DNA from 3 places in the Streptomyces sp. NPDC101110 genome. Region 2 is predicted to be linked to each of the others. Evidence: predicted binding sites of a transcription regulator. Region 2 holds the regulator's gene; each other region holds the start of a gene.
What was found. Region 2 encodes HrcA, which represses chaperone genes, less so after heat shock. Its sites were predicted from a motif close to TTNGCACTCNGNNNNNCNGAGTGCNAA; they were not measured.
Positions count from the first base shown of each region.

Region 1: groES (co-chaperone GroES) is a predicted target of HrcA. The motif match lies at 1,246-1,272, and genes of this name have one in related genera.
Region 3: groL (chaperonin GroEL) is a predicted target of HrcA. The motif match lies at 1,172-1,198, and genes of this name have one in related genera.

Region 1 covers NZ_JBIVZM010000001.1:314,484-316,746, reverse strand. Annotated here, with positions in the region: gene groL (chaperonin GroEL) at 1-722, opposite strand, end outside; gene groES (co-chaperone GroES) at 838-1,146, opposite strand; gene ACIQU3_RS01570 (polysaccharide deacetylase family protein) at 1,316-2,065, opposite strand; gene ACIQU3_RS01565 (polysaccharide deacetylase family protein) at 2,062-2,263, opposite strand, start outside.
Region 2 covers NZ_JBIVZM010000003.1:301,956-304,218, forward strand. Annotated here, with positions in the region: gene ACIQU3_RS07590 (MBL fold metallo-hydrolase) at 1-234, opposite strand, end outside; gene hrcA (heat-inducible transcriptional repressor HrcA) at 405-1,421, shown strand; gene dnaJ (molecular chaperone DnaJ) at 1,421-2,263, shown strand, end outside.
Region 3 covers NZ_JBIVZM010000005.1:140,373-142,635, forward strand. Annotated here, with positions in the region: gene ACIQU3_RS13150 (MoaD/ThiS family protein) at 67-342, shown strand; gene ACIQU3_RS13155 (cold-shock protein) at 789-992, shown strand; gene groL (chaperonin GroEL) at 1,328-2,263, shown strand, end outside.

The DNA of each region.
Region 1 (2,263 bases), on a different contig from region 2:
GCCTGGATGACCTTCTCCAGCAGCGGCAGCAGGTCCGCGATGGCGGAGATCTTGCCCTGCGTGATGAGGATGTACGGGTCGTCCAGGACGGCTTCCATGCGCTCCTGGTCCGTCACGAAGTACGGCGACAGGTAGCCCTTGTCGAAGGCCATGCCCTCGGTGAAGTCCAGCTCCAGACCGAAGGTGTTGGACTCCTCGACGGTGATGACACCGTCCTTGCCGACCTTGTCCATCGCCTCGGCGATGAGCTCGCCGACCTGCTGGTCCTGGGCGGACAGCGCGGCGACGGCGGCGATGTCGGACTTCTCGTCGATCGGGCGGGCCGTGGCGAGCAGGTCCTCGGAAACGGCGGCGACGGCGGCGTCGATGCCCTTCTTCAGGGCGGCCGGGGAGGCACCGGCGGCGACGTTCTTCAGGCCCTCGCGCACGAGCGCCTGGGCGAGCACGGTCGCGGTGGTCGTACCGTCACCCGCGATGTCGTTGGTCTTGGTCGCCACCTCCTTGACCAGCTGGGCACCGAGGTTCTCGTACGGGTCCTCGACCTCGACCTCACGGGCGATGGTCACACCGTCGTTGGTGATGGTGGGAGCGCCGAACTTCTTGTCGATGACGACGTTGCGGCCCTTGGGGCCGATCGTCACCTTGACCGTGTCGGCAAGCTTGTTGACGCCGCGCTCGAGGGCGCGACGGGCGTCCTCGTCGAACTTCAGGATCTTCGCCATGGGAGCGTGAGCCCTCTTCCGGAATCTGGGATATACGGCACTGCGCCCCGGGCGCCCGGCTTATTGGCGATCGCGGGAGCCAGGGGCGCAGTTCAAAGCAATGTGCTTGGGTGAATTACTTCTCGACGATCGCGAGCACGTCGCGGGCCGAGAGGACGAGGTACTCCTCGCCGTTGTACTTCACCTCGGTGCCGCCGTACTTGCTGTAGAGCACGACGTCGCCGACGGAGACGTCGAGCGGAAGACGGTTGCCGTCCTCGAAGCGGCCCGGGCCCACGGCCAGGACGACGCCCTCCTGGGGCTTCTCCTTGGCGGTGTCCGGGATGACCAGGCCAGAGGCGGTGGTCTGCTCGGCGTCGAGCGGCTGGACCACGATGCGGTCCTCGAGCGGCTTGATGGCAACCTTGGAGCTGGTGGTCGTCACGATCCGACCTCCCCCTTCGGAGATCTCACGGGGTTAACTGTCTGAGGTGGCGACCAGGTGGATCCGTCGTCGCGGGTGCCGGACCTGCCCGTCGCTGTGTTGGCACTCTCCTAGGGGGAGTGCCAGAGCCGAGACTATGACTGCGATTAGCACTCGGTCAAGCGGACTGCTAATTGCCGACGGCGCGTCGGGCAGGCGTCCCCTCCAGGTGGTCCTCGAGCCGCCCCACCCGCAGTCCCCGTGCCCCGATCTCCCGCAGCAGGCGTTCGGTCCGTTCCGTGAGGGTCGGGGACCCGGTGTCGCCGGACGGCACCGAGACGATGTCGCCTGCCCGCAGACCGTGCGCGCCCCGGGTGTACGTCAGTGCGCCGTCGCCGCCCAGGGACGCGCGCCACAGGACGACGGCGGTGATGCCGCAGTCGTCGGCGGCGCGCAGGGTCGTGGTGTCGTAAGAGCCGTAGGGCGGGCGGAGGAGCCGGGGGGTGACGCCGAAGCGGGAGCGGAGTTTGTGCTGCTGGCCGCAGATCTCGGCGCGCTGTCCGGCGTAGGGCAGGCCGCGCAGGGCGGGGTGGTCGAGGGTGTGGTTCTGGAGGGACGCGCCGACCGCGCGCAGCCGGGCGAAGTGGCCGTAGCCGGGCCCTACGACGCTGTCCGTGAGGAACATGCTGACCGGGAGCCGCCGTTCGCGGACGAGGTCGATGAAGCGGGGGTCGCGTTCGGCGCCGTCGTCGTAGGTGAGGAAGACGACGGGCTCGCGGGTGGGGACGTGGTCCACGACGGGCGGCAGCCGGCGCGGGTCGCTCACCCCGGGCGCCGGATCCCGGGCGCGGCCGTCGGCGGTGCCCGGCCGCTCCCCCGGAGCCCCGGCGCAGCCGGTCAGCAGGGCCGCGCACAGCAGGGCGGCGGCGGGCCGCCTCACAGGTAGTCCTCCAGTCGCGCGACCGTGTACCCCTGGGCCGTGACCTTGTTCAGGAAGCGGCGGACCATGTCGGCCATCGTGCCCTTCCACTGGTCGCGGCCCCGGAAGTGCGTGAGGACGATGTCGCCCGGGTGCAGCTTCCGGCCCCCGTCGCGGTACTCCCAGTGGTCGGCGAAGACCTCCTCGTTCCACAGCGGC
Region 2 (2,263 bases):
GACATGGTCGAAATGCGGGTGGGTCAGCGCGAGATGTGTCACACGGTGACCGGTGAGTGCCCGCGCCTGCGCGCCCAGTTTCGCGCCCTCGGCGAGGCTCGACCCCGCGTCGATCATGAGGACCGCCCCCTCGCCGGCGACCAGCCCGATCGTGCAGTCCCACACCGGCAGCCGGCACCGCCCCACCCCCGCGGCCACGCGCTCCCACCCGAGGTCTTCCCAAGTCACCGTCATACGGCGACGCTAGCGGTGGGCCCCGCTCGGGGCACGGCGCCGCACGACCAGCCTTGCCGGGGGTGTACCCCACCGCCGTACACTGGGCCGGGGAATGCTGGCACTCGCACGCGCAGAGTGCCAGGCCGGACCGGCAGGGCAAGCAGACGAGACATCTGGAGGTGTGCGCGATGCTCAGTGAACGCAGGCTTCAGGTGCTGCGCGCCATCGTCCAGGACTACGTCGGCACCGAGGAGCCGGTGGGCTCCAAGGCCCTCACCGAGCGGCACAACCTCGGCGTCTCCCCGGCCACCGTCCGCAACGACATGGCGGCCCTCGAGGACGAGGGGTACATCGCCCAGCCGCACACCAGTGCCGGGCGCATCCCCACCGACAAGGGCTACCGGCTGTTCGTCGACAAGCTCGCCGGGGTCAAGCCGATGACGGCGCCCGAGCGGCGCGCGATCCAGAACTTCCTCGAGGGCGCCGTCGACCTCGACGATGTCGTGGCGCGTACGGTGCGGCTGCTCGCGCAGCTCACGCGACAGGTCGCCGTCGTGCAGTACCCGTCGCTGACCCGTTCGACCGTGCGGCACGTGGAGCTGCTCTCCCTCGCGCCCGCGCGCGTGATGCTCGTGCTGATCACGGACACCGGGCGGGTCGAGCAGCGCGTGGTCGACTGCCCGGCGCCCTTCGGCGACGCCTCACTCGCGGATCTGCGCGCGCGCCTCAACAGCCGCGTGGCGAACCGCCGTTTCGCGGATGTGCCGAGTCTGGTGGAGGATCTCCCCGAGGCGTTCGAGCTCGAGGACCGGGGTACGGTTTCCACGGTGCTCTCCGCGCTTCTGGAGACGCTCGTCGAGGAGAACGAGGAGCGGCTGATGATCGGCGGCACCGCCAATCTGACCCGCTTCGGTCATGACTTCCCCCTCACGATCCGGCCGGTGCTGGAGGCGCTCGAGGAGCAGGTCGTGCTCCTCAAGCTGCTCGGCGAGGCGAAGGATCCGGGCGTGACCGTACGGATCGGTCACGAGAACGCCCACGAAGGACTCAACTCCACGTCCGTCGTGTCGGTCGGCTACGGTTCGGGCGGCGAGGCAGTCGCCAAGCTCGGCGTGGTCGGACCGACCCGCATGGACTACCCGGGAACGATGGGAGCGGTACGCGCAGTGGCACGGTACGTCGGACAGATCCTGGCGGAGTCGTAGTGGCCACGGACTACTACGCCGTACTCGGCGTGCGCCGCGACGCGTCGCAGGAAGAGATCAAGAAGGCCTTCCGGCGGCTCGCGCGCGAGCTGCACCCGGACGTCAACCCCGATCCGAAGACCCAGGAGCGGTTCAAGGAGATCAACGCCGCTTACGAGGTGCTGTCGGACCCGCAGAAGAAGCAGGTCTACGACCTCGGCGGCGATCCGCTCTCGCAGGCCGGCGGCGGTGGCGCGGGCGGCTTCGGGGCCGGTGGCTTCGGGAACTTCTCGGACATCATGGACGCGTTCTTCGGCACGGCGTCGCAGCGCGGACCGCGCTCGCGCACCCGCCGCGGCCAGGACGCCATGATCCGTATCGAGGTCGAGCTCGACGAGGCGGCCTTCGGTACGACCAAGGACATCCAGGTCGACACGGCCGTCGTCTGCAACACCTGCAGCGGTGAGGGCGCGGCGCCGGGCACCTCCGCCCAGACGTGTGACATGTGCCGCGGCCGCGGTGAGGTCTCGCAGGTCACCCGGTCCTTCCTGGGCCAGGTCATGACGTCCCGCCCGTGCCCGCAGTGCCAGGGCTTCGGCACGGTCGTCCCGACCCCGTGCCCGGAGTGCGCGGGCGACGGCCGCGTCCGGTCCCGCCGCACGCTCACGGTCAAGATCCCGGCCGGTGTCGACAACGGCACGCGCATCCAGCTCGCCGGCGAGGGCGAGGTCGGCCCCGGCGGCGGTCCGGCCGGTGACCTCTACGTCGAGATCCACGAGCTGCCGCACAGCACGTTCCAGCGGCGCGGCGACGACCTGCACTGCACGGTGACGATCCCCATGACGGCGGCGGCCCTCGGCACG
Region 3 (2,263 bases), on a different contig from region 2:
CGGAGCCGCATGTCGAACACAGCCCCGCGCCCCTAGGTATCTCGCCCAACCGGAGGTTTTGAAGTCATGAGCGTCACCGTTCGTATCCCTACCATCCTGCGCACGTACACCGGCGGTCAGGCTGAGGTGTCCGCCGATGGCGGGACCCTCGGCGAGGTCATCGCCGATCTGGAGAAGAACCACACCGGGATCGCCGCCCGTGTGCTCGACGACCAGGGCAAGCTGCGCCGGTTCGTCAACGTGTACGTCAACGACGACGACGTGCGCTTCGAGCAGGGTCTGGAGACGGCGACGCCGGACGGGGCCGGGGTGTCGATCATTCCCGCCGTCGCGGGCGGCTGAACCAGGGAACCGGCTTGATTGTTACCTTCGGTAACGACGGTCACTGAGAGTTTATCGAATTGCCCCCTCCGTGAGAGAAGCGGAGGGGGCAATTCTGCGTGGTTGAGCGGGGTACAGTTGGGGAACGCGATCCCGATCCACTGATCGGAACCCTGAATTCCCGCTTCGAGCCCGACAAGATGTAGCCAAAGTGTGCATGTCTTTTGGGGCTTTTGTTACCTTTGCGTGGCCCGACTTGCCCTGGATTCGGGCGAATTCTCCCCACATTCCGGACCCTGTGCGTCCAGAATTCTCGTCCGATTGACCTGTTGCAGACGGCAGTTGGACAGATACATTCAGCCGCGGTCGACGCGTTCCGGCGCACGCCCCCAACCGTGGGGGGTGAGGTCTGACCCGGGTCCGCGAAGTGTGGATCTGTGCAAGGGCCAGTAATAGGGGAGTTAGGCATGGCTCAGGGCACCGTCAAGTGGTTCAACGCGGAGAAGGGGTACGGCTTCATCGCGGTCGACGGTGGTGCGGATGTTTTCGTCCACTACAGCGCGATCCAGATGGACGGCTACCGCACCCTTGAAGAGGGTCAGCGGGTCGAGTTCGAGATCTCGCAGGGTCAGAAGGGACCGCAGGCCGACATGGTTCGCGTCTCTGCCTGAACGCGCACCACGACCAAGGCGTCAGCAACCGGTCTTCTCAGAAGGGCCCGTACCCCCCGGGGTGCGGGCCCTTCGGCCTGTTCGAAGAGGATGCGGGGCGGTGTTCGCGGGTGGCTGACGCCCCCGCCCGGTCTCCGGGAGGCGCTTGCACTCGCAGGGGTCGAGTGCTAATCATTGCGTTAGCACTCTGAAGGTGAGAGTGACAACGTAAGGACCGGGTCGGTGAGGCCCGCAGGCCACGTGGGGGAAGGAACCCACGAGGCGAGCGAGCCGTCCGTCGCGGGCGCGGGCGCGGTCCGAAGTAATCACCCCCAGTCCTGGAGGGACCACTTCACATGGCCAAGATCATCGCGTTCGACGAGGAGGCGCGGCGCGGCCTCGAGCGCGGCATGAACCAGCTCGCGGACGCCGTCAAGGTGACGCTCGGCCCCAAGGGCCGCAACGTCGTCCTCGAGAAGAAGTGGGGCGCGCCCACGATCACCAACGATGGTGTCTCCATCGCCAAGGAGATCGAGCTCGAGGACCCGTACGAGAAGATCGGCGCCGAGCTGGTCAAGGAAGTCGCCAAGAAGACGGACGACGTCGCCGGTGACGGTACGACCACCGCGACCGTTCTCGCCCAGGCCCTGGTCAAGGAAGGCCTGCGCAACGTCGCCGCCGGCGCCAACCCGATGGCCCTGAAGCGCGGTATCGAGCGCGCCGTCGAGGCCGTCTCCGCCGCCCTGCTGGAGCAGGCGAAGGACGTCGAGACCAAGGAGCAGATCGCCTCCACGGCCTCCATCTCCGCCGCCGACACCCAGATCGGCGAGCTCATCGCCGAGGCCATGGACAAGGTCGGCAAGGAAGGCGTCATCACCGTCGAGGAGTCCCAGACCTTCGGTCTGGAGCTGGAGCTCACCGAGGGTATGCGCTTCGACAAGGGCTACATCTCGGCGTACTTCGCCACCGACATGGAGCGTATGGAGGCCGTCCTCGACGACCCGTACATCCTGATCGCCAACTCGAAGATCAGCAACGTCAAGGACCTGCTGCCGCTCCTCGAGAAGGTCATGCAGTCCGGCAAGCCGCTGCTGATCATTGCCGAGGACGTCGAGGGCGAGGCCCTGTCGACCCTGGTCGTCAACAAGATCCGCGGCACCTTCAAGTCCGTCGCCGTCAAGGCCCCGGGCTTCGGCGACCGCCGCAAGGCGATGCTGCAGGACATCGGCATCCTCACCGGCGGCGAGGTGATCTCCGAGGAGGTCGGCCTCAAGCTGGAGAACGCCACGCTC